Regions from separate parts of the Dyella sp. 333MFSha genome, predicted to be linked through region 1. Evidence: riboswitches for the same ligand, from Rfam matches in the RefSeq annotation. Region 1 holds a riboswitch; each other region holds the start of a gene.
What was found. Region 1 has a riboswitch for cobalamin ahead of BLT40_RS12675 (TonB-dependent receptor domain-containing protein). Riboswitches for the same ligand answer to the same signal wherever they lie in the genome.

Region 1 (9,993 bases):
CCCGAAGTACTTGTCGAACTGCGCTTCGGTCACCTGGTCCAGCGAAGTGAACTCGCCGCCGCCCGCATTGGCGAACAGGATGTCGAGGCGACCGCTCTTCTCGCGGATCGTGGCGAAGATACGATCGAGATCGGCGGCCTTCGCGATGTCGCCCTGGATGGCGATGACACCCAGCTTCGCGGCGGCCTCGTCCAGCTCGGCCTGGCGGCGGCCGGTGATGTACACGGTGGCGCCCTCGCGGACAAAGCGCTCCGCGGTGGCAAGCCCGAGGCCCGAGCTGCCGCCGGTGACCAGGACGATCTTGCCGGCGTGACGGGTGGTGTGGATGTTGCTGGTGGCGAGGGTTTTCATGACAGCGCTCCGATGGCCGCGGTGCGGCCGTTGGAGAGCATTCTGGCTATTTGCGCTGCGTGGATAAATAATCGAATCGCGATTTGATTATTCCCGCACGGAAACAAAGATGGATCACTTCCTCGCTATCAGAGTGTTCGGGCGTCTCGTTGAGACCGGCGGCTTCGGCCGGGCGGCGGACGCCTTGCGCATGCCCAAGTCCACCGTGACCAAGCTGATCCAGGGCCTCGAGGCGGAACTGGGCGTCCGCCTTCTCGAGCGCACGACCCGGCGGGTGACGGTCACCACCGAAGGCGCCGCCTACTACGAACACACGCAGCAGTTGCTGGGCGAGCTCGACGCGTTTGAGACCACGCTTGCCGGTGGTCAGGCCAGTCCCGTCGGCAACCTGCGCATCGACACGGGCGGCTCCGTCGCCGCCCGCCTGATCCTTCCGGACCTGCCCGATTTCCGTGCCCGCTATCCCGGCATTCGTGTGCAGGTCGGTGTGACCGATCGCACGGTGGACCTCATCGGCGAAGGCATCGACTGCGCGATCCGCAGCACCGCCGACGATCCGAACCTCGTGACCAAGAAGATCGCGGATGCCTCGATCACCCTCTGCGCAACGCCCGGCTACTTCGCGCGCCGCGGCACGCCCGATACACCTGAGGCGATCGAGCGCGATGGTCACGAGGTCATCGGCTATGCCGCGGTCCGCACGGGGCGTCCTGTCCCGCTGCGCTTCCGGCGCGACAACCGGGACGTCGAGGTGCATGTGCCGGCAGCTATCGAGGTCAACGAGAGCAATGCCCACACGGCTGCGGCGCTCGCCGGTCTGGGTATAGCGCAGGCGCTGGCCTTCACCGTGGCGCCGCACATCGCTCGCGGCGCGCTCGTGTCGGTGCTGGACGACTGGCGACCCACGGCTCTGCCGATCTATCTCGTCTATCCACCCGCCCGCCGACACAACGCGCGTCTTCGGGCATTCGTCGACTGGCTGTCGGAAGCCCTGCCCAGGCGGATCGCCGCGGCAGAATCGGGATCGGTTTTACCCGGAGACTATTGACGACACGTTTGATCCGGGTAAAAATTGATCATCGCTCTTGTCCCGGCCACCTCCATGTCGACTTACACCGCCTTCATCGCTACCGAGCGCATTGCCCACGGATCGCTGGCGGCGGTCGCGGAACGCTGCAAGGTCCGCCTCGACGCCGACCCGCACGTCACACCCACCGTCTACGACGATGCGACCGGCCGTGTCGTCGACATCGACTACCGGGGCACTGTCCAAGATGTGCTTGCGCGCCTCCCCGTCGCCGAGCCGCCAGCCCGCCGCGGGCCGGGGCGTCCAAAACTTGGCGTGGTCGCCCGGGAGGTCACGTTGCTTCCGCGTCACTGGGAGTGGCTAGCGGCGCAGCCGGGCGGCGCCTCCGTGGCGCTGCGTCGTCTGGTGGAAGCGGCAAGCCGCGAGGGCGCACCGGCCGACCGCGTCCGTGCGGCGCGCGAGGCGGTCGATCGCGTCATGCTGGCGCTGGCCGGCGATCTTCCCGGCTACGAAGAAGCCTCCCGCGCGTTCCACCGTCAGGACGCCGCTCGCTTCACCGCGCTGACCGACGCATGGCCGGCCGATGTACGCCACTACGTGCGCCTGCTGGTGTCGCGCGCCGGCGACGAGACATGACGCCGCCGCGTGGCGCGCTGACGGAAGGGCCGATCGCCAGGACCCTGCTGCTGTTTTCGCTGCCTATCCTGGGCGCCAACGTCCTCCAGTCGCTGAACGCATCGGTGAATGCGATCTGGGTGGGACACTTTCTCGGCGAGTCAGCGTTCGCGGCCACCTCCAATGCCAACCTGATCCTGTTCTTCCTGCTCGGAGTCGTCTTCGGCGTCGGCATGGCGACGACCATCATGGTCGGCCAGACGCTCGGCGCGCACGACGTGCCCGAGGCGCGGCGTGTGGTGGGCACCGGTCTCGGTTTCTTCGTCGTGCTGTCGGTGCTCGTCGCGCTGGGCGGTTTCATCGCGACGCCGCTCATGCTGCGGGCCATGGGCACGCCGCACGATGCGCTGCCGTTCGCGACCGACTACCTGCGCATCATCTTCGTCGCTCTGCCGGCGATGTATCTGTACACGTTTCTGATGATGACGCTGCGCGGTGCGGGCGACTCACGCACGCCCTTCGCCTTCATGCTGGTTTCGGTCGTGCTCGACGTCGCGCTCAATCCGCTCTTCATCTTCGGCCTGGGACCGGTCCCCGCGATGGGTATCGCGGGCTCCGCCGTGGCCACCCTGATCGCGCAGGTCGTTTCGTTGCTGGCGCTGATCGCGTGGCTTTATCACCGCAAGCACTTCCTCTGCATTCACCGGCACGAACTGCGTCTGCTGATTCCGGAACCGGTCCTGCTCAGGCAGCTGGTGATGAAGGGTCTGCCGATGGGCGCGCAGATGATCGTCATCTCGTCCTCGGCGATCATCATGATGTCGCTGGTCAACCGCCACGGCTCGCAGACCACGGCGGCTTATGGCGCGGCGGCCCAGTTGTGGACGTACATCCAGATGCCCGCGCTGGCGATCGGTTCGGCGGTGTCGTCGATGGTCGCGCAGAACGTGGGCGCGAAGCGCTGGGATCGCGTCGCGGGCATCGGCCGCGCAGGCGTGCTGACCAACTTCACGCTGACCGGCACGCTCGTGCTCATCATCTACCTGTTCAACCGCGCCGCGCTGGCGCTGTTCCTCGGGGAGGACAGCTCGGCCATCGGCATCGCCCAGCATCTCAATCACATCGTCGTGTGGTCGTTCCTGCTGTTCGGCGTCACGTTCGTCATGTTCGGCGTGGTGCGGGCCACGGGCGCGGTCATGCTGCCACTGATCGTGCTGGTGATATCGATGTGGCTGGTGCGCTATCCGTTTGCCGCCCTGCTGGAACCGAGGTGGGGCGCGGATGCCATCTGGTGGAGCTTTCCGGTCGGGTCGCTGGTGTCGATCGCGATTACGACGGTGTATTACCGGCGCGGCAGCTGGAAGAAGGCGCATATGCTTCCGGCGACGCCAGCTTCGGTAGGAGCCAGCCCTGCTGGCGATGGGAGCTTGCCGTAACTCCTGTCGCCAGCAGGGCTGGCTCCTGCGAAAAGCCGGTATGCATGGAAGGCTATCGGGTCTTGCGCGCCTTGCGGATCTTCATCCAGCGCTTATACCGACGCTTCAGCATGCGCCGGTGTAAGCGCTTCACCTTGCGCTCCTTGCGGTCGTGATTCCACAGGTAGATCGCGGGCGTACTCAGCAGCGTAAGCAGCTGCGAGACCAGCAAGCCGCCGACGATCGCGATGCCGAGCGGCCGTCGCATTTCCGAGCCGACACCGAACCCGATCGCCAGCGGCAGTGCGGCACCCATCGCGACGAGGGTGGTCATGGTGATCGGACGGAAGCGGACCAGGGCCGCCTGACGAATCGCGTCGACCGGCGACATGCCGTGTTCACGCTGGGCCACGAGTGCGAAGTCGACCATCAGGATGGCGTTCTTCTTCACGATACCGATCAACAGCAAGACCGAGATGATCGCCATCAGGGTCAGCTGCGTCTGCGTGACCAGCATCGCCAGGAACGCACCGGCACCCGCCGCCGGCAACGTCGAGATGATCGTCAACGGATGGCCGAGACTCTCGTAGAGAATTCCGAGCACGATGTAGACGGCGAGGATCGCGCCGACCAGCAGCACCATGCCGTTGGACTGCGCGTCCCGCATGCGCTGATTGGTGCCGGTGACGTCCATGCGCACGCCTTCCGGCAAATTGATCCGGCGTACGGCCTCCTCGGCCAGACTGTTGCCCTTATCGGGCGTGATCTTCGGCGCGAGGTTGTAGGTGATGTCGGCCGATTCGAGCTGGTTCTGGTGGGTGACCGCACTCGGCGTCGCCACGGGCTCGATGTGCGCCACCGCCGAGAGCGGAATCATCGTGCCGAGTGAATTCTTCACGTACGTGTTGAGCAGCGCGCCGGGACTGAGCTCCTGCGCGGCCGCCGAGGTCAGCACCACCCAGTACTGGTTGATGTCCGAATAGATGATCGACACCTGGCGCTGGCCGAACGAGTTGTACAGCGCCGAATCGACATCGCCCATGCCGACGTTCAGGCGGCCCGCCGCATCGCGGTCCACCTTCAGCATCTGTTGCTTGCCGACGATGTCGAAGTCGCTGCCGACGTCGCGGAACTCCTTCATGCTGCGCATCTGACGCACCAGCTTCAGCGTCCAGGGCTGCAACGGTTCGCCGCCGGTACTGATCAGCTGGAACGAATACTGCCCGCGGTTGCTGTTACCCCCGCTCCCGCCGAGGAACTGCACGGGATTCATGAAGACCTGGACATCGGAGAGCTTGTCGTACTCCTTGCCCTTGCGATCCATGAATTCCTTCATGGATTCATGGCGCAGATCCGGGCCGCTCCCCTTCTTCTTCAGATCGATGAACATGGTGCCGCTGTTGCCGACGGCCGCGCCATCGTTACCGCTGCCGAGCAGTGTGGTGACATCGGCGACGGCCGGATCGTTCTGCATCATTTCGCCGACGCGTTTGAGCCGTCGCGACATCTCGTCCGGCGAAATGTTGGCGTCCGCGGTGACCTCGGCCTGCAGCATGCCCGTGTCCTCGTCGGGCATGAAATTGCCGCCGGCGGTCTTCACCACGGCGAAGCCCAGCGCGAAGGTGGCGAAAAGCAGGATGAGTGGCTGCCAGCGCATGACCCGCCGATGGCGCATCGCCCAGTCCAGTCCGCGCTCATACAGGCGCAGAAACCCGCGGTCGAAGCGTTCCAGCGCGCGCTCGACGCGGCCTGGCTGGCGGTCGGGCTCGTCGTGCTTGAGATAGCGCGCGCAGAGTGCCGGCGTGAGCGTCAGCGACACGATGGCCGAAATCAGCACGGCCGCCGCCAGGGTCACCGAGAACTCGCGCAGCAACTTGGTGATCATGTTGTTGCCGAACAGCAGCGGCGCGAACACCGCCACCAGCGACAGCGTGATCGACATCACGGTGAAGCCGATCTCGCGCACGCCTTCAAGTGACGCCGGCATCGGTTTGCTGCCGTTCTCCATGTGCCGGACGATGTTCTCGATGACCACGATGGCGTCATCGACGACGAAGCCGATGCACAGCACCAGCGCCATCAGCGACATCGTGTTGAGCGTATAGCCGAGTGTCCACATCACCACGAAGGCGCCGGCCAGGGACAACGGCACGCTCAGCGTCGCGATCAGCGTCGGACCGAGACGGCGCAGGAACACCATCATGACCAGGAAGACCATGACGATACTGATCAGCAGCGCGACCTTGACCTCGTGCAGCGCGGACTGCGTGGTCTGGGTCAGGTCGAAGATGGGGGTGACCTTCGCGTCCGCCGGCAGCAGCGAACGGAAGCGCGGCAGCGCGGCACGGATCGCGTCGGCGGTGGCGATGGAGTTCGCCTCCGGACGCTTGCTCATCTGCATGGTGACCGAGCGCTCGCCCTGGAACCATGCGGCCTGGTACTGGTCCTGCTGGCCGTTGTAGACGCGGGCGATGTCCGAGAGGCGCACCGGCACGTTGTTGCGCATCGCGATGAGGATGTCGCCGAAGTCCTTCGCGTCGCGAATGCTGTCATTCGCGACGACCGTCATCTGTGCCTTGCCGTCGGACAGCAGGCCCTGCGGCGAGGTCACGTTGGCGGCGTGCAGCGCATTGGACACATCGTTGGCGGTGAGCCCCTTGGACGACAACGCGCGGGTATCCAGCTCCACGCGCACGGCGTGCGGGGTCCCGCCAAAGACCTGTACGCGCGACACGCCATCGATCTGCGCCACCGCGGGCCGGATCAGGGTATCGACAACGTCGTAGAGCTTGTCCGGCGGCAGCGACTTCGAGGTGAACGAGACCAGCAGGACGGGAATCTGGCCGGTGTCGAACTTGAAGTACTGCGGGGGGCTGGGCATGCCGGCCGGCAGGTCGGCGGCGGACGCGTTGATCGCGGCCTGCACGTCGCGGGCGGCGGCATCGGTGGAGCGGTCCATGCTGAAACGCAGACGGACGAAGCCGCTGCCTTCCGAGCTGTTGGAATACATCTGGTCCACGCCCGGGATCTGGCCGAGGTGGCGCTCCAGGGGGGCGATGATGGTCGAGGCCATCGTCTGCGCGTTCGCACCGGGCATCTGCGTCTGGATGAAGACGGCGGGCACTTCGATGGACGGCAGGGCCGCCACGCCGAGCAGCATGTAGGCGATGGAGCCGCACAGCACGAGCCCCGCCGCAAGCAGCGAGGTTCCGATCGGCCGGCGAATGAAAGGTGCAAAAACGTTCACGACACTTCCTGTGATCGCGGGAAGCATACCCGCGCCCGGGGACTTTATGACGTCCGCGCCGGTCCGTGGCGTGTGCCTTTAGTGGGGGCCCTGCCGGAAGGCAGGGGTGCGGCGTTTGCCAGAACCCGGCGCAAGGGGGAGGAGCGCGCCTGCGCGCGATGCCGTGAAACATCGCGCGCAGGCGCGCTCCTACACGGTGCTCCCTCAGCGTACGGGCGAGAACCGCACGGTCACATAGTAGGTCCGCCCCAGCTGGTTGTAATACGCCGCCGTCTCGTACCGCTTGTCCGCCACGTTCGCGACCCGGCCCTGCACGCTCCAGGCATCGTCCAGGTGCCAGGTGGCACGCAGATCCGCGGTCGTGTAGCCACCCAGACGCGTCGTATTGGCCGCATCGTCGTAGCTGTAACCCGAGGCGTAGACCGAGCCACCCAGCGTCAGCGCGCCCAGGTCCTTGTCCAGATCCACGCGACCGGTGCGACGCGGACGGCGGGCCAGCATGTTGTCCTTCTCGAACCCGCTGTCCCGGTCCAGCGGCTGCTGCAGCGTCAGGTAGCCGCGCACGTGCCAGCCATCGACGTCCGCGCCCACCTGGCCTTCGAGGCCGCGCAGGCGGGCCTTGCTGACGTTGACCGGCAGGAAGTTCGCGTCGTAGCCGATCAGGTCGTCGACCTGGCTCTGGTAGGCATTGACGGCCCAGTTCCAGATGCCCGGACGACCCGACAGGCCGATCTCGGCGGTGCGCGACTTCTCCGGCTTGAGGTTCACCGTGGGCACGCCATACGGGTAGTACTCGTCGTTGAAGGTCGGCGCGTGGAAGGCGGTGCCATAAGAGGCCGTGACCTTCATGCCGTTGTCGAAACGGAAGCCATAGGCGGCCGAGCCGGTCGTGTGGTTGCCGAACTGGGTGTTGTGGTCGTGGCGGGCCGACAGCTGGATCTCATGCGGGCCGAACACGCCCTGGTACAGCGCGAACACGCCCGTATTGTTGCGGGTGTCCTTGAGGTATTCCGTGTCGCTGCTCAGCTTTTCCTGCTGGTAGTCGACGCCGGCGCTCAGCGTCTGGCCCGGGGCCAGCGTGAAGTCGTTCTGCCAGGAACCCTGATTGCGCTTAGAGTACAGATATCCCACGCGCAGCTTGTCGGCACCGGTGACGTAGTTGAAGTCTGCGTCGTAATAGCCCTTGTCGGCGCCGTTGAGGTAGTTGTCGGCGCGGTCCTGGTTCTGGCCCAGACTGACCGACATGCGCCATGCGGACAGCACGTCGAAAGCCAGCTTCGCGCCGGCGACCTGCTGCGAGCGTCGGGTCAGGTTCTGGTAGTCGCCGTCGTATTCGATATCGCCCTTGCTGCGCAGCCAGCTGCCGGTGAGCTCGGTGCCGTCGTCCCAGCGGTAACCGCCCGACAGTGCGCCGTTGTACGTGCGATAGGCGTCATGGTCCGGCTCGTCGGTGAAGCAGCCCTTGAACGCCGTGCCCGCGCCGATGCGGCAGGCGTTGATGCCCGAGGTGTACTGGCCGCCGAGGCTGGCGTTGTACCAGCCGTGGGTCGTGCCGCCCGACACGCCGACCTGGCCGGCGGTGTAGCCGTGGCTGCCGCCGGTGACCGAGAGGCTCGGGGTGGGCGCTTCGCCGGCCTGGCCGTGGCGGGTGAAGATCTGGATGACGCCGCCGATCGCGTCGGACCCGTAAAGGCTCGAGCGCGGACCGCGGACGACCTCGATGTGGTCGATCTGCTCGACCGGCAGCTGCTCGTAAGCCGGCAGACCCGCGCCCACGGTACCCACACGGACACCGTCCACGAGGACCAGCGTGTGCGAGGAGTTGCTGCCACGCATGAACAGCGAGGTCTGCTGGCCGATACCGCCGGTGTTGGCCATGACCACGCCGGGCAGGCCGGCGAGCAGGTCCTGGACGTTACGCGGCTGCAGACGCTCGATGTCTTCGTGGGTGATCACGGTCACCGGGGCGAGTACCTCGTCCAGCGGCGTGGCCGTGCGGGTCGCGGTGACGATCACGGGATCGAGGGCGTCAGGGGCGTCGGCCGCGTGGGCAGCGGCGATCGACGACAGCAGGGCTGCCGCGAGCAGGGTCTTCTTCATGGAACGGTCTTCCTCCGCCGCATAGCGCGGCAATGCGTAGCTCAAAGGGCGCGCGAGGAGGACATACGGCGAACGGCACACGGGCGGAACCCGGATGACTGTCCGGATTCGCCCTCCGCGAATCGCCCGAAACGGGACGACGCCCCGGGATGGCTCACGGGGCGCGTCGTCGGGCCGGTCTCCGGACTCACGCCGTCCCCGAGGGGGTGTCGGACCGGCGCCTTCCCGCTGTCGCAGTGGCTGAAGCCGTGTCCGAGGGGCCGTGACGACCCCGGGCGCTTACCGTTGCGGGGGCAGTGCCGGCCTTGCCGCAGAGGCGGCGCACCGGCTTCCCGTTTCATCCCCGTGGCGCGACGCCCCGGGGACACCCGAACCCCGCGACTTTAACCGGAGGGTGGGGCGCTGTCACGACCGCCCGATCAGCCTGCGGCGTAAACGCGCTCGCCGCCGATCCAGGTTTCGATCACCGTATGGGTCTCGTCCATCACGACGAAGTCGGCGCGGTAACCGGCGGCGATATGACCGTGGGTGGCGCCGAGGCCGAGGAACGCGGCCGGATACGTCGACGCCATGCGCGCGGCTTCGTCGTAGGCCACGCCAACCATGTCGACCGTATTGCGCACGGCCGTGGCCATGTCCAGCGCGGAGCCGGCCAGCGTGCCGTCCGCCGTCTGGCAGACGCCGTCGCGCACGGTGATGGTTTCGCCCTTGAGCACGAAGTTCGGATTGTCCGACCCCACGGGCGGCATCGCGTCGGTGACCAGCATCATCTTCCGTGGCGCCTTCGCCGCGATGGCGACACGCAGCGAGGTCGGGTGCACGTGGTGGCCGTCGACGATCAGACCGCACCAGCTGGCCTGGTCTTCGAGCGCGGCACCGACGACGCCAGGCTCGCGGCTGGTGAAGGGTGTCATCGCGTTGAACAGATGGGTGAAGCCGCGCACGCCCGTCGCCAGTGCATGGCGCGTGGTCTCGTAGTCGGCGGCCGTGTGGCCCGCGGCCACGATGACGCCGTTGGCGACCAGCTGCTGGAGTACTTCCGCGGAAGCGCGCTCGGGAGCCAGCGTCAGCAGGGTCACGCCGCCGTGGCGCCGCGCGACCATCGCGACATCGTCGGCATCGGCGATGCGAAACTTGGCCGGGTCGTGCACGCCCTTGCGCTCGGGTGCGATGAACGGGCCTTCCAGATGGATGCCGAGCACGCCCGGCACGCCCTGGGCGACCGCGTCGTTCACGGC
Region 2 (9,993 bases), on a different contig from region 1:
TCAGCGTCGCCTGACGCAAGGTCGCCGCCTCGGCGGCGGCGGCATCGGGGACCCGTGCGGGTGTGGCGAGCCAGTGCTTCATGGCAGGGTTCCTTTCAAAGCGAGGGGCAGGCCCGCGGCGGTGAACAACACCCGCTCGCAGCGCTGGGCCAGTGACTGGTGAAGCCGACCGGCTTCGTCGACAAACCGGCGGCTCAGCGCGCCCATGGGAGTGACACCCAGACCGACTTCGTTGCTCACGAACAGGATGTCGCCCGGCAACGTCGCCACCGTGGCCAGCAGCGCCTCGTGCTCACTGCCGAAATGACGACCGTCGTCGATGCCCAGCAGATTGGACAGCCACAAGGTGAGGCAATCGACGAGTACGCAGCGATGCTCCGCCGCGTGCTCCCGAAGGACGCGGGCGAGCATCAGCGGCTCTTCCACGGAGGTCCACGACGCGGGCCGCCGTGCGCGGTGATGCGCGATGCGTTCGGCCATCTCCAGGTCGAGCGCCTGCGCGGTGGCCACGTACACCACCTCGCGGCCGGACGCGCTGGCCAATCTCTCCGCCAGCGCACTCTTGCCGGAGCGGGCTCCGCCCAGAATCAGGGTCTGCATGCATCGAGTCCAAAAAGTCGGGTGAGTACCGCCGTATTCATGTGCGCGTCTATCGTGTCGGCCAGGCGGTCGATCGTCGCCTCGCGTAACGCGCCGAGGTCGAAGGGCGCCGGCCCATCGAGACCCGCGTGTCCCAGCCATGCGCGCAAGGCATCCGGGTGATCGAACAGCCCGTGCAGGTAGGTACCGATGACGCGTCCATCGTCGGAGCGCGCGCCGTCGTCGCGCCCGTCGTCCAGCACGACGGCGGGATGCTTCATCCCCGCGCCGGTGCTTACACCGCAGTGAATCTCGTAACCGGTGACGGTGGCATCGCTGCCACTCACCTGGCCGCTGACGATGCGCAACTGTTTGGCGGGCGCCAGTGTCGTTTCGAGGTCGAGCAGGCCGAGCCCGCTGCTGGAGCCCGCGACCCCTTCGACGCCAAGCGGGTCGTGCACCGCGTGGCCGAGCATCTGCATGCCGCCGCAGATGCCGATGACGTGGCCGCCGTAACGGACGTGCCGGAGGATGGCCTGGTCCCAGCCCTGAGACCGCAGCCATGCCAGATCCGCGCGGGTGGACTTCGATCCGGGCAGGACGATCAGGTCGCATGCCGGAAAGCTCTCGCCCGGACCGACGAAGACACATGCCACATCGGGATGCAGGCGCAGCGCGTCCAGATCGGTGTGATTGCTGATCCGTGGAAGCGCGGGCACGGCCACACGCAGGCGCGCGTGCTCGCGACGCACCCGGTCCCGCGGCAAGGCGTCTTCGGCTTCCAGCACCATGCCGTGAAGATAGGGCAGGACGCCCAGTACCGGCTTGCCTGTTTCACGCTCCAGCCAGTCGAGACCGGGCTGGAGCAGCGCGGTATCGCCGCGAAAGCGATTGATGACGAAGCCCGCCACGCGGTTACGTTCGCTCTCCGACAGCAAAGCCAGCGTGCCGACGAGATGGGCGAAGACGCCGCCACGATCGATGTCGGCCACCAGAATGACAGGACAGTCGACCGCCTCGGCGTACCCCATATTGGCGATATCGCGATCGCGCAGGTTGATCTCGGCGGGGCTCCCGGCACCTTCGACGACGATCGCCGCATAGGCATCGGCGAGTCGCGCATGCGACGCGAGCACCGCGTCCATCGCGACACGTTTGTACGCGTGATAGCCGACGGCGTCCATGTTGCCGACGGGGTGTCCGTGGACGATCACCTGCGCACCGGTGTCGCTGTTCGGCTTGAGCAGCACGGGGTTGAAATCGGTATGCGGCATGACGCCCGCCGCCTGCGCCTGCACCGCCTGTGCGCGACCGATCTCGCCGCCATCGACCGTGACGGCTGAATTCAATGCCATGTTCTGCGGCTTGAACGGCGCGACCGCGACACCGCGGCGGCGCAGCCAGCGGCACAGCGCGGCGACGACGGTGCTCTTGCCCGCGTCGGACGTGCAACCCTGCACCATGAGTACGCGCGCGCTCAAGCCAGCACCTCGGTCAGTGCCACATCCAGGCGATCGAAGCCAGCCTCGTCGCCTGGCAGGCCGAAACGCAGCGCCGGCGGATCGTCGAAGCGGCGGGTAAGGATGGCACGCGCCGCGAGGGCGTCGTGGAGACGAGCGGCGTCGGGGTGGCGACAATACTGAAAGAGATCGCAGCCACCGTCGGGACGCAGTCCGTGCTTCGTCAGCAATGCGACCAGCCGCGCACTGTCCTCGTGCAGCCGCGCGCGCATGGCGATCTGCCAGTCGACGTCGGTCAGCGCCGCCTTCACGACGTGGCGCGTCGGCCCGCTCAGCGTCCACGGCCCCAGACATTCACGCAGCGCCTCCAGCAGGCCCGGCGACGACGCGACAAACCCCGCGCGCACGCCGGCGAGGCCGAAGAACTTACCCACCGAGCGCAAGACGATCAGACCGTCGCATGCCGCGGCGCACAGCGTGCCGTCCGGTCGCGTGTCGATGAACGCCTCGTCGACGATCAACCAGCCACCGCGCGACGCGAGCGATGCGTGCAACGCGAGCAGCGCCTCGCGACGGAACCGGTCGCCGCCAGGGTTATTGGGATGAATCAGCACGATCACGTCGAAGTCGGCGGCGCGTTCGAACAAGGCATCCGCCGGACACTCGCGGACGTCGTGACCGTGTTGCCGCCACGCATGCGCATGCTCGTTGTAGCCCGGCGAGATCACGCCCACACGCGAGCGTGGCCGCATGCGCGGCAACGCCATGATCGCCGCCTGCGAGCCGGGAACGGCCAGAAGATGCGGCGCCGCGTAGCAGGCGCGGGCCGCGTGCATGAGCCCGTCGTCGTCCTCGGGCAACCGGTGCCATGCCACGGCTGGTACGGCGGGCACGGGATAGGCGTACGGGCTGATACCCGTCGACAGATCGAGCCAGCGTTCGCGTGGAATGCCGTGCTGTGTCACCGCACGAGCCAGACGTCCGCCGTGCTCAAGCATGCGTGGCTACTCCAGCCACGAGTGCGAGACCGATCCAGATCGCTACGCCTCGGTCGACGAGACGCAGGGCGCGTCGTATCGAGGTGGCGTCGGGCGCATCTCCTGTGCCGAGGACAGGACGGTCTTCCCACTGACCGTGGTACGGCGCGGGCCCACCCAGTTGCACGTTCAGCGCGCCCGCACCGGCGGCCATCACCGGGCCGGCGTTGGGGCTGTCCCACAACGGTGCCTGCGTCGCCCAGCAACGACGTGCCGTCGTGAATTCGCCCGCCAGCGCATACGTCAGCGCGGTGAGCCTTGCGGGGATGAACCCGAGCACGTCGTCGATGCGCGCCGCCGCCCAGCCGAAGCGCAGATAGCGCGGCGTCCGGTAGCCCCACATCGCATCCAGCGTATTCGCCAGACGGAACACCAGCACGCCCGGCGCGCCCAGCAACAGAAACCAGAACAGCGCACCGAAGACGGCGTCGTGTCCGTTCTCGAGGACGGATTCCGTCGCGGCGGCGGCAACACGCGAGGCATCCAGGGCCTCCGTATCGCGGCTGACCATGCGACCGACCGCCTGCCGCGCCGCACCGATATCTGCCGCGCTCAGCGCATCGGCGACGGGCAACGCGTGCTCCGCGAGGCTGCGCCGACCCACGGCGAGATACAGCACCACTGTATCGATGACAAACCCGGGCGCGGTGGGCACCCCGTATCGGATCAGGGCGAGCAGTCCGACCAGCGGAAGCACCGCCAGGCACCAGGCCAGGATCCCCCGGGGGCGGCGACCGGCATAAAGCTGTCGCTCGATCCATTGCGCGAGATGGCCGAAGCCGACCAGCGGGTGCGCGCGTCGTGGCTCACCCCACCATGCATCGAGCAGCAGCGCCGCGAGCATCGCGAAGGCGGTGGTCACGGCAGGAAAAGACGCAGCGCGGCGTCGATATTCGATGGGAAATAAAAGTGCACGAAGCTGGCGGTCATGCGCCCACGGCGGTAGACCGCCTCGGCGGTGGGCCCGCCATTCGGGTTGCTCGCCATCGCCAGCGCCGTAGTGGCGATCGTCGCCTTCGCATAGTGGAACGAATGACCGCGCAGGAGCCCTTCGGGCAGATCGACCGACTGCATCCCGAGCGCCGCCATGCGCGGCTGCATCGTCGCGTCTCCGGCGATCAGCCCAGCCATGCTGGCTGTACGGCCATGCGTGTCGGTGAGCCGGTCGAGGGCATAGAGCAGACCGCCGCACTCCGCCAGCAGGGGGCGTCCGGCATCGACATGCGCGTGCAGATCGCGGCGCAGATCGTCACGGGTCGTCAGCGTGTCGAGGTGCAATTCGGGATAGCCCCCCGGAAGCCAGATCGCATCGCACGGGGGCAAGGCGTCACCCGCCAGCGGACTGAAGAAGATCAGATCCGCGCCGGCGTCACGCAGCACGTCGAGATTGGCCGGGTACACGAAGGCGAATGCTTCGTCGCAGGCGATGGCGATGCGGCGGCCGTCCAGCCGCCGCGTGGAATGTCGGTCGGCTGGTGCCTGGAAAACGACCGCGGGTGGCAGCTGGCCCACCGCCTCGACGGGCAACGCGTCGGCCAGCGCATCCAGCCGCGCATCGAGATCCGCCAGTTCCGAGGCGGACACGAGACCGAGATGCCGCTCGGGCAGACCCATGGCCGCATCGCGCGGGAGCGCGCCGTACCAGGTAAGCGCAGGCGGCAGGCTCTCGCGCAGCAAGGTGGCGTGGTAAGCGCTGCCGACACGGTTGGCGATCACGCCGTGCACGATGAGCCCGTCGCGATAACTGGCCAGTCCATGCGCCAGCGCACCGAACGTCTGCGCCATGGCACTGCCATCGATCACGGCAAGAACGGGCAAACCGAATCGCTGGGCCAGATCCGCGCTCGACGGGCGTCCGTCGAACAGGCCCATCACGCCCTCGACGAGGATCAGGTCCGCCTCCTCCGCCGCGGCATGGAGTCGCGCGCGAACGTCGTCTTCGCCACCCATCCAGGTGTCGAGCTGGTAAACCGGAGCGCCGGATGCGCGCTGGAGGATCATCGGGTCGAGAAAATCGGGTCCGGTCTTGAAGACGCGTACCTTGCGACCCGCACGCGCCTGCGCACGCGCCAGCGCCGCCGTCACACTGGTCTTGCCCTGCCCCGACGCAGGTGCCGAGACCAGCAGCGCGGGACACGAACGGCTCACAGTTCGATGCCCTTCTGCGCGCGGATACCCGCCTGGTAGGCGTGTTTCACGACGCGCATCTCGGTCACGGTATCCGCCAGTTCGACGAGCGCGTCCGGCGCGCCACGGCCCGTGATCACCACATGCTGTCGTTCGGGTCGCGCCCGGCAGGCGTCGAGCACGCGATCGAGCGGGATGTATTGCTTCACCAGCGCGATGTTCAGCTCGTCGAGCAGGATGAAATCGTATGCCGGGTCGGCGAGCATGCGCTCGGCGACATCCCACGCGGCCATGGCCGCCGCGATGTCGCGCGCCTTGTCCTGTGTCTCCCACGTATAGCCTTCGCCCATCACGTGGTAATCGAGCGGACCGTCTTCGAACATGCGGAAGAATGCCTCCTCGCCGGTGGAAAAACTGCCCTTGATGAACTGGACGACGCCACAACGAAAGCCATGGCCGAGCGACCGCGCCAGCATACCGAATCCGGACGAGCTCTTTCCCTTGCCGTTGCCGGTGTTGACCACGAGCACGCCGCGATCGATGGTCGCTTTCGCGATACGCCGGTCGATCAGCTCCTTCTTCCGGCGCATGCGGTCGCGATGACGAGCCTCCTCGTCCATGTCACTCCATGGCGTGGTGTCGCCGCTCATGCGTGGGTGGTACGGGCGTCCCGTGCCCGCGGTGCGAAGCGCCAGACCGCCGCCTGGACCACCTGAGCCACCAGCACATACGCCGCGGCGGCACGCACGAAGAGCGGCGCCCATTGCATGAAGCGCTGGACGTACTGGGTCATGTTGGTATCGGTGTAACGGCCACCCAGCCAGTAGAACGCACCATTGGATATGGCGTACGAGACCGTGGCGCAGACCAGCAATGCCGCGAAAACCATCGCATGCGATGCCAGTGAACCGTCGAAACGCGGTGCCACCAGGCGGCCGCCGTACCAGAGCACGGCGTACGCCAGCGGCATGAACGAATAGGCCACCGTGATGCAGAAGTCGCTCACGCCCGCGTAGCTGATCGAGACCCAGTCGATCAGCACGGCCAGGACGACGAAGGCCACGAAGGCCAGGTGCTTTCGCAGGTAGATACCCCCGAGGAAGAACAACGCCATCGACGCGTCGGGAAGATGCAGTACATCGCCGAAGTGATGAAAACGCGTGGCGATCATGATCAGCGCGAACCATGCCGACATGGCGACAAACAACGGACGTGACAGGGGTTTCATCGGGGCGTACCTCGTACGGGGGGACGGATTACGAGCGGGGCTGGTAACGGAACGTGAGCATGTAGTTGCGACCCAGCTGATTGAAGTAACGCGCGGTCTCGTAGTGGCGATCGAAGACATTCTTGCCGGCCAGCTCCACCGACCACGCCGGCGCGAAGGCGTACGCGATGCGCAGATCGGTCAGCGCGTAGCCACCCAGCCGGTGCAGGTTGGTCGAGTCGTCATAGCGATAGCCCGAGGCGAACACACTGGCACCGACGCTCAGCGCGCCGAACGAGCGGTCGACGTCGATATTCGCGGTACGGCGGGCACGTCGTGGCAACAGGTTGCCCTTGCTGTCGTCGTCGCTATCGTCTTCCGGCTGCAGCCACGTCGCGTTACCCGAGAGGCGCCAGTCGGCGACGGTGGTGTCGGCTGCCAGCTCCACGCCACGGATCCGTGCGCGGTCGATATTGTTCGCGCCGCCAAACGGGAACAGCGGACCGGTCAGGCTCGAGTCGAAGACGATGAGGTTGTCGATGTGATTCTGGAAGGCATTGATCGACCAGTTACCCCACGTGGGCGTGCCGCGCAGCCCCAGCTCCCAGTTGCGGGACGTTTCCGGGCGGAGGTCCGGATTGCCGTAGTCGGGGTAGTACAGGTCGTTGAACGTCGGTGCCTTGAACGCGGTGCCGTAGCTGCCGGTGACACGCAGGTCCTTCGTCAGCATGTAGCCGTACTGCAGGCTGCCGGTGGTCTTGCCGCCGAACTGGCTGTTCTCGTCACGGCGCAGACTGGCCTGGATCGAGCTGTCGCCGAATGCCTGCAGCCACTGGCCGAAAATCGCGTGGTTGCGACGCGCATCGACGAAGTAGTCGGTACTGCCGACGACGCGATCGCGCTGCCAGTCGTAACCGAGCGTGGTCTGGCCTGCGTCCCCACCGACGTGACCGAGGTCCGCCTGCACCGAGGCGACGTCGCGATGCGTGTTGAACGTATCGGCGTAGACGCCGTTCTCGTAGTCGGTCGAGAAGTCACCGCTGCGACCGAGGTTGAGGGTGAATTTCACGTCCTTCGACGGCGTATAGCGCAGACGGCCGCCAACGACCTGCGTCGACGAGTCGGCGAAGTTGCTGCTGGTGCCGTCGTAATGGTTGGCGCCTTCGGTGCGCATGGCATTGACGTCGGCGTCCCACTGCTCGTCGAAGCGCCATCCGCCCTTCAGCGACAGCGCATTGTTGCGGTAACCGTCCTTGTCCGGCTCGTAGGTGTAGCAACCGCCGCCGCCCGGGCTGGGGCGGCCGCGGCATGCGTTGATGCCGTCGGTCTGGTCGTGGTTCGCTTCCACCGCGTACCAGCCGTTCGCGCCGCGTCCGCTGAAGCCGGCCGAGCCGCGCAAGGTGTCGTAGCTGCCGCCGCCGACGGAGAAGTTCGGCACGAAGCTGCCTTCCGGACGACGGGTGAAGATCTGGATGACGCCGCCCAGCGCGTCCGAGCCATAGAGACTGGAGAACGGGCCACGGACGATTTCGATGCGCTCGATCTGGTCGACCGGAATATCCTGGAAGGCCGCCGTACCGGAGGTCGCTGAACCTACCTTCACGCCATCGATCAGCACTAGCACGTGGTCGGACTCGGTGCCGCGCATGAAGACGGAGGTCGACTTGCCCGGGCCGCCGTTATTGGCGATGGACACACCGGGCGTCGCACGCAGCAGGTCGGCCAGCGAGCGCGGCTGCAGCCGCTCGATCCCGGCACGGTCGATCACCGTGGAGGCGGACAGCACCTGCGCCTGGGTCTGCTCGGTCCGGCTCGCGGTGACCACCACCTTGTCGAGGTCGGTGGAGGTGTCATCGGCGAAGGCCGCGGCGGGAACGAGGCATGCCATCGCGATGGCGACCGCGAGGGTGGAAATACGAAGCGACACGTGGTGACTCCTGCACTACCGCGCCCATCCGCGCGGCATGAATGGCGAGAGACAGGGAGACGGTAGCGGGGATCGCCGATGGCGGAAGGCCGGCCGGCCACCCACGACATGGCCCTCCGCCTGTCCGGTGTTACCTCGAAGGCCGGTCTCCGGGCTTGCGAGCGCAGGGAGAATCCCTGCCGGTCGGCGCCTTCCCATGCCTTTCGGGGCACAGTGGCTTCATGCAGACCTTTGGCTCGCCTACCGTTGCGGGGGCAGCTCCGGAATGACGCGGACCTCGTGGATCGCGCGGGTCACCGGATTCCCGTTTCAATCCCCGGCTGCGACGCCGGGAATCACCTTGGGCGGCGGTAGTGTATCCGAAGCATGAACGCGGCGGTCGCGCCAGCGCAGGAACGGGCGCTCGACACCATAGTGAAGCAGCGCACCGCCAGCCAGGGTCGCGGACGCATAGATGGCGAAACGGACGAAGCGATGACCGGCCAGACCGTCACCGAGCAGCCCCTCCGTCAGATGAAAAACGCCTTTGTGGCAGAGATAGAGGCTGTACGAAGCGGCGGCCAGCCATCCGGCACCGGGCACCCGCAGCCTTGCGAAGACGGTCGGGCCGCTGAAGGCGGCGACGAAGCCACCCATCGCCAGCGACAGCAGGGGGTAGCCGATGACGCAGGGCCAGAACAGGGGGCGTGCACCGTCGAAAAGGACCAGACAGACGCCAAGGAGAACGGTGGCGGCGCCGAGCACCCAGCCCCCGCGCGCATGGATCCATGCCATCCACTGCGGGCGATACACCCCGCACGCCGCCAGGGCGACACCGGCGACGAGCCCATCCAGGCGCGGCCACGTGGGGTAATAGAGGTAACGGAGATAGACCAGGCCCGCACTGATGTCCGTATCACGAGCCGGTCCCAGCAAATCGGACCACAGCCACGCCCGCAACAGGAGGCCGCCGGCGACCACCGCGACGCATACGGTGATGAACTTCCACAGAGCGGGTTTGCGCGTCAGCGCGAAGGCCAGCAAGGGAAAGACGAGATAGAAGTGTTCTTCCACGCATAGCGACCACACGTGGGAGAACGCATAGTTGTCGCCGTTGTCGAACAACAGGTTGAAGGTAAACGTCGGAAATTGCCACAACGGCTGCATACCCGGCGTTTCTCGCCATGCCGGCCATAACGCATACATCGCCAGCACGACGATGAACGCAGGAAATATCCGTACGAAACGGCGCCGGTAGAAGCCAGGGAAATCGAGTCTTCCGGTGGTCTTCAGGGACTTCAGCACCTGCGTGCCGATGAGGTAGCCGCTCAGCACGAAGAACAGGTCGACGCCTATCCACCCCGACCATTCCAGCTTGCTGAAGCCCTCGCCGAGGCCGCCGACCAGATAACTGTGAAACAACATCACCCAGGCGATGGCGATCGCGCGCAGCGTGTCGAGGCCGGGAGTGCGGTTCATGCGTGGGATCCCCTGGGTGTCACGTCAATGTGCGGGCGCGTCCGGGCGGATGCACGGCGCGTTTATGGCGATTCGCGGGCGCGCTCATTGCCCGCGGTGCAACGCGGCGAGCAGGGCATCGATATAGGTACGACTTGCGCGCAGCGTCGCACCATCTTTCAATCGAACCACCGCGTCGCGGTTGGACCGTGGCAGGAG
Region 3 (9,993 bases), on a different contig from region 1:
CCCGTGGCCTGCTCCAGGACACGCGAAGCGTTCTCCGCCCGGCGGTCACCGAAGACGGGATCGGCTCCCTCCGGCGCACGTTTACGATCCGTGCCAACGACGGATTTGTCGAGGTGTTTGCGGCCGAGCTCATCGGCGCGGCCAGCCGCGCAGCGCCTGGCGTCCGCTTGCGTTTCGCCCCGAAAGCGGAGAAGTCCGCGGTGCCGCTCCGCGAAGGACTGGCCGATCTCGAGATCGGCGTCCTCGGCGGCATGGGACCCGAAGTCCGCGTGCAGGCGTTGTTTCGCGACCGTTTCGTCGGTGTGATCCGGCGCGGCCATCCGCTGGCCGATGTCGATCCGATGACGCCCGAGTCGTACGTGGCGTACGGCCACGTTGTCGCCTCACGTGCAGGCCGCAGCGAGGGTCCGGTCGATGCCGCCCTGACCGCAAAGGGTCTTCAGCGCGACGTCGTTTCGGTCGTGCCGAGCTTTCAGGCGGCTCTGGCGGTGACGCTGGCATCCGACCTGATCGGGCTGGTTCCGGCCTCGTTTCTTGCCAGCCCGCCCGATACCGTGCGCGTCTTCGACCTGCCGGTCGAAACGCCGGCCATCATGGTGTCGCAGATGTGGCATCCAAGGCTGGAGAACGAGGCTGGACATCGCTGGCTCAGACAACTGGTGCGCGAGGCTTGCCAGGATCGTCTTGCACAGCTGACATCAGCCTGATCACGCTGGAGAAATCCAGCTCCCCATTCCCCGCCTTACTATTCAACGCATAAAGGTTGCGCGCCAGCTCCCCAAGTGGAATCGAAGCCCCCACACCGACTGCCGCCTCGGTTACCAGCCCGAGATCCTTCAACATCAGATCGTTGCCGAAGCCACCGGTGTAGCCACGCGATGCCGGCGCGTTCGGCAGCACACCCGGCCACGGATTGCACACCTCGGTAGCCCAGCTGCGCCCCGTGCTCACCGCCATCATCTGCGACAGCACGGCCGCGTCGAGACCGTGCGCGACGCCCAGGGCCAGCGCTTCGCCGGTGACGGCCATGATGACGCCGAGCGCCATGTTGTTGCACAGCTTGGCCACCTGTCCCGCACCGCTAGCGCCGACATGGAAAATATTCTTCCCCATCGCTTCCAATACGGGCCGTGCAATATCCAGCACCGCCGCGTCGCCTCCCACGATGAACGTCAACGTTCCCGCCGCTGCACCCGCGGTGCCGCCAGAAACAGGCGCGTCAAGCATCGCGAGGCCGCGACCAGTGGCGGCTTGTGCAACTTTTTTCGCCGATGCCGGTGCGATCGTGCTGCAATCGACGACGAGTGCACCATCGGGAATGGCGGCCAGCAGCCCCGCGTCTCCCAGATAAAGCGCTTCCACATGCCGGCTGGCGGGAAGCATCGAGATGACGATCTCAGCGTCGCTCACCGCATCGGCAGCGCTCGCCGACGCGGAGGCTCCTGCGGCAACCGCCGTATCGACCGCCGACTGGACGAGGTCGAAGACCCGCAGGGCATGCCCTGCCTTGAGCAGATTCGCGGCCATCGGGCCACCCATGTTGCCCAGCCCGATAAAAGCGATGCGACTCATGCGTACGACTCCGGTTGACTGCCCAGATCGGCAAGCGGATGCGCTTCCGCGCTGAACGGTGCATTGAAGAAAGATTCGGCCCAGCTCGATGTCGCCTCGGCCAGCGTCGCCGGGTTCCAGCGCGGTTGGCGGTCCTTGTCGATCAGCAGCGCACGGATGCCCTCCGCAAAATCGCCGTGTGCGGCGCAATGCAGCGACACGATGTATTCGAGGCGAAAGGTATCGGCGAGGGAAAGCGTCGACGCGCGGCGCTGAAGCTCGAAGCCGAGCCGCGCGGAGCCAGGCGCACCGGCAAGCAGCGCTGTCCTTGCGTTCTGCAGCCAGGTATCGTCATCCTGGATCGCATCGATGGCGCCAACGATATCGTCGAGCCGCTCGTTGCCGCAGACGTCGCGGATCAGGGCCGCATGCGCTTGCAGCGGACCGGGCGACGCCGGCTTCGCAAGAGTACGGAGGAGCGCGGTGAGCTCGTCGTGGGTGGCGCTCGCCGAGCTCGACCAGCTCGCGTTGCACAGCGCGTTCATGACCTCCGGACGCGCATCCTCGGGAATGAAGTGGTCGGCAAGACCGGCGTGGATGGCATCGCCCGCGCCGAGCGGCGCGCCGGTGAGGGCCAGAAACATGCCGCCGCGATCGGGCACACGCGACAACAGCCAGCTGCCTCCCACGTCCGGATAGAGCCCCACGGTAATTTCCGGGAAGGCCAGCTTCGACCGCTCGGTGACCACACGGTGGCTTGCTCCCACCATCAGTCCGATGCCGCCACCCATGACGATGCCGTGCCCCCAGCAGAGCATCGGTTTGGCATAGGTGTGAATCCGATAGTCCAGCCGGTACTCGGTCGAAAAGAATTCACTGGCATACGCGTTGCGCGTGATCTCACCGCCGCCCGCCTCCCGGTAGTCGACCATGCTTCGATACAAGCCATGCAAGTCGCCGCCCGCGCAGAAGGCCTTGTCGCCGGCTCCCTGCAGGACGACCACCGCGATCGCATCGTCGTCGGCCCACGCGCGCAGCTGGGCGTCCAGCAGGCTCGCCATCGTCAGTGAGAGCCCGTTGAGGGTCTTCGGCGCATGGAGTGTCGCGATACCGATACGTCGGCCATCCCGCCCGTCGCGCTCTTCGAACATCACGTCGCTCATGCGTTCTTCCACTCGGCCGGGCGCTTCTCAAGAAAGGCGTGTACGCCCTCCGCCTGATCGGCGCTGTCGAACAGGTCGACGAAGGCTTCGCGCTCGGCGACGAGCGCGGCGGCGTGCGTCTGAGTGCGCGTTGCCTGCACCAGGGGTTTGCAGGCCGCCACGCTGGTCGGGCTCTGCTTCGCGGCACGCGCTGCCCATGCGAGCGCGGCGTTCAACCCTTCACCTCGGGGAACCACGTCTTCCACCAGCCCGATGCGCAAGGCCGTCGCGGCGTCGACTCGCTCGCCGAGCAGGATCATCCGCTTCGCCCAGCCCTCGCCGACCAGGCGCGGCAGGTTCTGTGTACCGCCGGCACACGGCAGCAGTCCCACACCCGCTTCCGGCAAGGCCATCTGCGCGTGTTCCTCCGCGATGCGAAGGTCGCATGCGAGTGCACATTCGAGGCCGCCACCCATCGCATAGCCGTTGATGGCCGCGATGCTCACGCCACGGAACGCCGACAACGCCTCGAAGGCCTCACCGAACCGACGGGCGGCTTCACGCGCCAGCGCGCGGTCGCCATCCTCGAACTGCTTGAGATCGGCGCCAGCCGAGAAGAACTTCTCCCCCTCGCCCGTCACCACCAGGGCGTAGACATCACGATCCGCATTCAGGGCCGCGACGAGATCGCGCAGCGCGGAAAGGCTATGTACCGTCCAGGTGTTGGCTGGTGGGTTGCTCAGCGTCGCGATGGCCGTATGGCCTTCGAACGTCAGCCTGAGCCCCGTCCAGTCGGTATCCTTGTAACCGGTCATCGCAACTCCTCTTCAGTGTTGAGCAGGTGGCGCGCCACGATCACGCGCATGATTTCGTTGGTGCCTTCCAGTATCTGATGCACACGGCTGTCGCGCAGCAACCGTTCGATCGGGTACTCGCGGATATAGCCATAGCCGCCATGGAGCTGCAGGGCGTCGTTGCAGATGTTGAATCCCGCATCGGTGGCGAAGCGCTTGGCCATGGCGCACCACACCGTGGCGTCATGACTGCGTGCGTCGAGCTTGCGCGCTGCCGTGTGCACCATCTGTCGAGCGGCGACCAGCTGGGTCGCCATATCGGCCAGCTTGAACTGCAAGGCCTGGAACTCGCCCAGCTTGCGCCCGAACTGCCGCCGCTCACCGAGATAACGCCGCGCGGCGTCCAGTGCACCCTGTGCGGCACCGAGTGAACAGGCGCTGATATTGATCCGCCCACCGTCCAGACCCTTCATGGCAATCCGAAACCCTTCACCCTCTTCGCCCAGAAGGTTCGCCGCCGGGACACGAACGCCGTCGAACGTGATGCCCCGCGTGGGCTGACTGTTCCAGCCGAGCTTGTCCTCCTTACGCCCATACGTAATGCCTTCGGCGTCGGCGGGTACGGCGAACGCACTGATACCACGCGCACCCTCGCCCCCCGTGCGGGCCATGACCACGAGCATGTCGGTGGCACCGGCTCCCGAGATGAAGGCCTTGCTGCCATGGAGCACGTACGCGTCACCATCACGCACGGCGCGCGTCTGCAGAGACGCCGCATCGGAACCGGCGCCCGGCTCGGTCAGGCAGTACGACGCAAGCTTCGCCCCGCTGCACAGCGGCGGACCCCATTCGGCACGCAACGAAGAACGTGCATGCGTCGCCAGCATCCACGTCGCCATGTTGTGGATACTGATGAACGCCGCGGTGGATGGATCGGCGGCGGCGAGTTCTTCAAACACGATCGCCGCATCCAGCCGGGTCAGCCCGCTGCCGCCGGCCGCTTCGTCGACATACAGGCCGCAGAAACCCAGTTCGCCCGCCTTGCCGATGGCCTCACGCGGAAAGATGCTCTCGGCGTCCCAGTGCGCCGCACGCGGCGCCAGTTCGGATGCCGCGAAATCGCGCGCCGCCTCGCGAAACGCCATCTGCTCGTCGCTGAAGCCGAAACCTTGCCCCATCACAGGAATATCCATGACGGCCGCCATCACTTGAGGCTGATCGTCGTATTGACGCCGTGGCCACGCGTGTCATCGTCGAACCAGCGCGACGTGATCGTCTTGGTCTGCGTGTAGAACATGACCGCCTGCTTGCCGTAAGGGCCCAGGTCGCCGAGTTTGGACGCACGCGATCCCGTGAACGAGAACAGCGGCACCGGCACCGGGATCGGTACGTTGATACCGACCTGCCCCACATCGATGTCTTCCTGAAAGCGACGGGCAGCCGCACCGCTCTGCGTAAACACGGCCGTACCGTTTCCGTTGGGATTGGCGTTGACCAGGTCGATCGCTTCGTCCAGCGTGTCGACCGTGAGGACGACCAGCACGGGCCCGAAGATCTCTTCGTCGTAGATACGCATGCCAGGCTTCACGCCCGAGAAAATCGTCGGCCCCACGAAGTTGCCCTCGTCGTAACCCGGCACGCGAAAGCCGCGACCGTCGAGCTCCAGCGTCGCCCCCTGCGCCACACCGGCGTCGATCAGGCTCTCCACGCGCTCACGCGCTGCGGATGAGATCAGTGGACCGACATCGGTGCCCGCTTCGCTGCCTGCGTTGACCCTCAGCGCCTGCGCTCTGGCGACGATGTCGGGAATCCACTCCCGCGCGTTACCGACCAGCACCGCCGTCGATGCCGCCATGCAACGCTGCCCGGCCGCACCGAAGGCGGCACCGACCATGGCATTGAGCGTCTGCTCCTTGTTGGCGTCGGGCAGAACGACAGCGTGATTTTTCGCCCCCATCATGCACTGCACGCGCTTACCGGCTTGTGATGCACGGTGATAAACGTGCGTACCGACCTTCGTCGATCCGACGAAAGACACCGCCTTGATGTCGACGTGATCGCAGATGGCGTTGACCACCTCCTCGCCCCCGTGCACAACGTTGAGCACGCCTCTGGGAATGCCCGCCTCCTGCGCCAGCTCGACCAGCCGCATGGTGACCATCGGGTCCTGCTCCGACGGCTTCAGCACGAAGGTGTTTCCCGTGGCGATGGCCATCGGAAACATCCACAGCGGGATCATCGCGGGAAAGTTGAACGGCGTGATACCGGCGCAGACACCCAGCGGCTGCAGCAGTGTGTACGTGTCCACGCCACCGGCCACGTTGTTGGCCAGCTCGCCGACTTGCAGATTGCCGATGGCGGCCGCGTGCTCCACCACCTCGAGGCCACGGAACACGTCGCCTTCGGCGTCCGGCAGTGTCTTGCCCTGCTCCGCCGTGAGGATCGCCGCCAGTTCCGCCATGTGTTCGCGGATCAGTTGCTGGTACCTGAGGAAGATGCGGGCCCGCGTCCCGATGGGCGTCTTGCGCCAGGTGGCGAACGCGCGCCGGGCGGCGGCGACGGCCGCATCCACCTCCCGGGATGTGGCGAAGGGCACACGTGCCAGGACGACCTGCGTCGCCGGGTTGATCACGTCGCGCCATTGTGTGGTCGCGGACTCGACGAACTCACCGTCGATCAGCAGTTTGACGGTCGCGACATCGGTCGCGGCACGATTCATCTCGTTCATGATGCTTGTCTCCATATCGCTCACCCGCGAAACCGGGCGTGCGTGAGCGAGACAAGTCGGTTCGAGGCCGCGGACGCCGCATCGAGCCAGCTCGTCCGGTTGCCCACCGCAACACCCGAGGAAGACACCGCAAGCGGTGCCCACCACGGGCCGGTCTCCGGGCTTGCGAGCGATGCGATCCGCATCACCCCGACACCTTCCCGCGTTGCCGCAGTGGTTCTGAGTCGGGTTTTCTCGCCTACCGTTGCGGGGGCAGCGCCGGCATCGGACCGGCTTCCCGTTTCACCCTGCGCACCGGAATGGCGGCGGCAGGACACCTGTGGCCAGCGGGAGTGTAGGCGGCGACGCGGCGAGCGACACGCTGCGATGCAGTAAAGGCGCCTTGGATGCCGCCACGGATTCCGACTAAGCTGCGCGGATCAGCCGTTCCACGCTCAGGAGATCCCCATGATCGACCACACCGGCGCCACCGTCAGCGACTTCGAGCGCAGCAAGCAGTTCTACACCACCGTACTGGCGTCCATCGGCTACGAACTGATCGTGCACTTCCCCGCGTCGAAAACGGGGCGCACCGATGTGGCGGGGTTCGGCGAGAACGGCAAGCCGGATTTCTGGATCTACAAGGGCGAACCGAATGACCCACCGGTACACGTCGCCTTTCGGGTGAGTTCGCAACAGCTCGTACGCCTCTTCCACCAGACAGCGCTGGATGCGGGCGCGAGGGACAACGGGCCACCCGGTCCTCGCTCGCATTACCACGAAGGCTATTACGGCGCCTTCGTCCTGGATCCGGATGGCCACAACATCGAGGCGGTGTTTCACGCCAGCTGATGGAAGATCATTGATGAACTGCCCGCATAGGCTCAAGCGGTTTATCCCACTTAATCGCTGAACCCCCGGTCGGTAGCATGGCGTCATGGCTACCTTCTGGAGATCACCATGAAAAAGCGCGTTCTCGGTAAAAGCGGCCTGGAAGTCTCAGCCCTCGGCTTTGGCTGCATGGGCCTCAATTTCAGCTATAGCCACGCGCTGAGCAGCGACGAGTCAGTCAAGCTCATCCGCGAGGCGGTGGACCTGGGCGTCGATTTCTTCGACACGGCCGAGGTCTATGGCCCGTTCACCAACGAGGAAATCGTCGGTAAAGCCCTCGCGCCGATGCGCGACCAAGTCGTCATCGCGACGAAGTTCGGCTTTGCGTTCGATCCGGAAACGAACAAGCAGACGGGTCTGGACAGCCGACCGGAAAACATCCGCAAGGCCGCCGAGGGTTCGCTCAAGCGTCTGGGCATCGAGCAGATCGATCTGCTCTATCAGCACCGCGTAGACCCGAACGTGCCGATCGAAGACGTCGCCGGTGCGGTGAAGGATCTCATCCAGGAAGGCAAGGTGAAGCACTTCGGCATGTCCGAGCCCAGCGCGCAGACGCTGCGTCGCGCTTATACCGTGCAGCCTGTCACGGCGCTGCAGAACGAGTACTCGCTGTGGACCCGTGATGTGGAGACCAACGGCATTCTCGATGCCTGTGAAGAACTCGGCATTGGTCTGGTGGCGTATAGCCCGCTGGGCAAGGGCTTCCTCACCGGTGCCATGAATAAGGACACGAAGATCGGAGACAACGACTTCCGCAAGGCGCTGCCGCGCTTCGCACCGGAAGCGATGGCCGCCAACGAAGCCCTCGTCGAGGTCATCAAGACCATCGCCGACGGCAAAAACGCCACGCCGGCGCAGATCGCCCTGGCCTGGCTGCTCGCCCGTAAGCCGTGGATCGTGCCCATTCCCGGCACCACCAAGCTGCATCGCCTGAAGGAAAACCTCGGCGCGGATGCACTGTTGCTCAGCGCGGACGACCTGGCTGGCATCGAGGAAGCCGCCGCCGCGGTCAAGGTCGAGGGCGGTCGCTACCCGCCGCATCTGCAGGCCATGATCGGCCGTTGACCCGCGAACTGGACGACGGTCCCCCCGGTGCTACGATCCGACAGGAACTCACCGGGAACACCGCAAAGCGTGCGTAAAGACATCTACGACATGATGGCGTTTCTCGCCGTGGCCCGTGAACGCAGTTTCACGCGGGCCGCGGCGAAACTCGGCACCTCGCAGTCCGCTCTCAGCCACACCATCCGTGCCCTCGAAGCTCGGCTGGGTGTGCGCCTGCTGACGCGCACCACACGTAGCGTGTCACCCACCGAAGCCGGTGAGCGGCTGATCGGTTCGGTCGGTCCGCGTTTCGACGAAATCGAAGCCGAGATCGAGGCGCTGGGGGAGCTGCGTGAGCGGCCCGCCGGCAATCTGCGAATCACCACCGCCGAGCACGCCGCGCAGTCGATCGTTATGCCGACGCTCGAGACGTTCCTCCCCCGGTACCCGGATATTCACGTCGAGCTGAGCGTGAATTACGGCCTGATCGACATCGTGGCCGAGCGCTACGACATCGGCATCCGTCTTGGCGAGCACCTGGCGAAGGACATGATCGCCGTATGCGTCGGGCCGCCGATGCGTATGGCGGTCGTGGCGACACCGGGCTATTTCGCGCAGCGTAAGCGACCGAAAACGCCGCAGGATCTGACGGGTCACAACTGCATCAATCTGCGCCTGCCGACTTACGGCGGGCTGTACGCCTGGGACTTCGAGAAGAACGGGCGGGAGGTGAAGGTCCGCGTCGAGGGCCAGCTGGTACTCAACGGGATGAACCACATTCTCCGGGCGACCCTGGCGGGCCTTGGTCTGGCCTGGGTGCCCGAGGACGTCGTCCTGCCGCATATCGAGGCCGGACGACTGGTGCGCGTCCTGGAGAACTGGTGCGACCCGTTTCCGGGCTACCACCTTTACTACCCGAACCGGCGGCAGACTTCCCCCGCACTGACCCTGCTGGTGGATGCGCTACGTTATCGTGGCTGAATCGCCCACAATCCCTTGACGTTTCCGCGATTGACACCATCTCGTAGGTAGCCGAGGATCGAATCAGGCCGCGCCCGGGTCCCGGGGCCGCGCAGCAAGCAGGAGTCACCCATGAGCCAACGTCATCTCGTCCTCGCCGCCTTGTTCGCCCTGGCCGTCGTGTTCTTTCTTGCCGGTTCGGTCACAGGGACGTTGCTGCTCGTCGCCGCTGGCGTCGTGACGGAGACGGCCTTCTGGTTCAACATGATGCAGCAGCGCCGGATGCAGCGGATCAAGGTTCGCGCGCGACGCGATCGCTGAGCCTCCCGTAAATCGGCGTCAGAAACCCCGCACCGCGGGGTTTTTTTATGTCGCCCCGGAAGCCTCCTCCGCACTCGGTCCCCGCTCCAGATACGTCGACAGAGCGATATAGCTCCGCGTCCCCTTGAATCCCTCCATCGCGTGAATCCGCTCCAGCAGGTGCTCGAGCCCCCGCGTATCGGCCGTCCGCACCTTCAGCAACATCGCGCTCTCTCCCGTCACGGTGTGGATTTCCTCCACCTCGGGAAAGGCCTGCAGCGCCAGCAGCTGGCGTGTCACCGCCCAGCTGGTCGTATCCACGTGGACGAAGGTCAGCAACGGACGCCCGACCTTCACTCCATCGAGCACAGCTACTGTGGCCTTGATGACCCCATCCCTGCGCAGCCGCTTCACCCGCTCATGCAGCGCGGGTGCGGAGAGATGCAGCCGTTCGGCCAGCTCCGCGTAGCTCAGCGTGGCATCGGCGGAGAGCGCGCCTAATAATTTTCGGTCGATCGCGTCGAGCCGGACCGCGTCGGGGGTCTCGCCCGGAATGGCTTTCGTTTTTTTCATCATGGCAGCCTGTCGCCCTTTCGCCGAATAA

Region 2: another riboswitch for cobalamin. It lies ahead of btuB (TonB-dependent vitamin B12 receptor); the one in region 1 lies ahead of BLT40_RS12675 (TonB-dependent receptor domain-containing protein).
Region 3: another riboswitch for cobalamin. It lies ahead of BLT40_RS18000 (CoA-acylating methylmalonate-semialdehyde dehydrogenase); the one in region 1 lies ahead of BLT40_RS12675 (TonB-dependent receptor domain-containing protein).

The regions. Positions count from the first base shown of each region.
Region 1 covers NZ_FNBR01000002.1:1,202,005-1,211,997, forward strand. The annotation lists gene BLT40_RS12650 (SDR family NAD(P)-dependent oxidoreductase) at 1-351, opposite strand, end outside; gene BLT40_RS12655 (LysR family transcriptional regulator) at 461-1,399, shown strand; gene BLT40_RS12660 (DUF2239 family protein) at 1,454-2,014, shown strand; gene BLT40_RS12665 (MATE family efflux transporter) at 2,011-3,429, shown strand; gene BLT40_RS12670 (efflux RND transporter permease subunit) at 3,482-6,655, opposite strand; gene BLT40_RS12675 (TonB-dependent receptor domain-containing protein) at 6,860-8,755, opposite strand; cobalamin riboswitch at 8,910-9,142, opposite strand; gene nagA (N-acetylglucosamine-6-phosphate deacetylase) at 9,175-9,993, opposite strand, start outside.
Region 2 covers NZ_FNBR01000004.1:224,470-234,462, forward strand. The annotation lists gene cobT (nicotinate-nucleotide--dimethylbenzimidazole phosphoribosyltransferase) at 1-82, opposite strand, end outside; gene cobU (bifunctional adenosylcobinamide kinase/adenosylcobinamide-phosphate guanylyltransferase) at 79-600, opposite strand; gene BLT40_RS16055 (cobyric acid synthase) at 588-2,060, opposite strand; gene cobD (threonine-phosphate decarboxylase CobD) at 2,057-3,037, opposite strand; gene cbiB (adenosylcobinamide-phosphate synthase CbiB) at 3,030-3,920, opposite strand; gene BLT40_RS16070 (cobyrinate a,c-diamide synthase) at 3,935-5,224, opposite strand; gene cobO (cob(I)yrinic acid a,c-diamide adenosyltransferase) at 5,221-5,823, opposite strand; gene BLT40_RS16080 (hypothetical protein) at 5,850-6,431, opposite strand; gene btuB (TonB-dependent vitamin B12 receptor) at 6,460-8,337, opposite strand; cobalamin riboswitch at 8,460-8,695, opposite strand; partial or broken gene BLT40_RS16090 (acyltransferase) at 8,719-9,795, opposite strand; gene BLT40_RS16095 (LytR/AlgR family response regulator transcription factor) at 9,880-9,993, opposite strand, start outside.
Region 3 covers NZ_FNBR01000006.1:82,141-92,133, reverse strand. The annotation lists gene BLT40_RS18025 (LysR family transcriptional regulator) at 1-707, shown strand, start outside; gene mmsB (3-hydroxyisobutyrate dehydrogenase) at 649-1,572, opposite strand; gene BLT40_RS18015 (enoyl-CoA hydratase/isomerase family protein) at 1,569-2,714, opposite strand; gene BLT40_RS18010 (enoyl-CoA hydratase) at 2,711-3,508, opposite strand; gene BLT40_RS18005 (acyl-CoA dehydrogenase family protein) at 3,505-4,680, opposite strand; gene BLT40_RS18000 (CoA-acylating methylmalonate-semialdehyde dehydrogenase) at 4,692-6,206, opposite strand; cobalamin riboswitch at 6,346-6,551, opposite strand; gene BLT40_RS17995 (VOC family protein) at 6,663-7,046, shown strand; gene BLT40_RS17990 (aldo/keto reductase) at 7,155-8,150, shown strand; gene BLT40_RS17985 (LysR family transcriptional regulator) at 8,241-9,110, shown strand; gene BLT40_RS17980 (hypothetical protein) at 9,222-9,410, shown strand; gene BLT40_RS17975 (Lrp/AsnC family transcriptional regulator) at 9,456-9,962, opposite strand.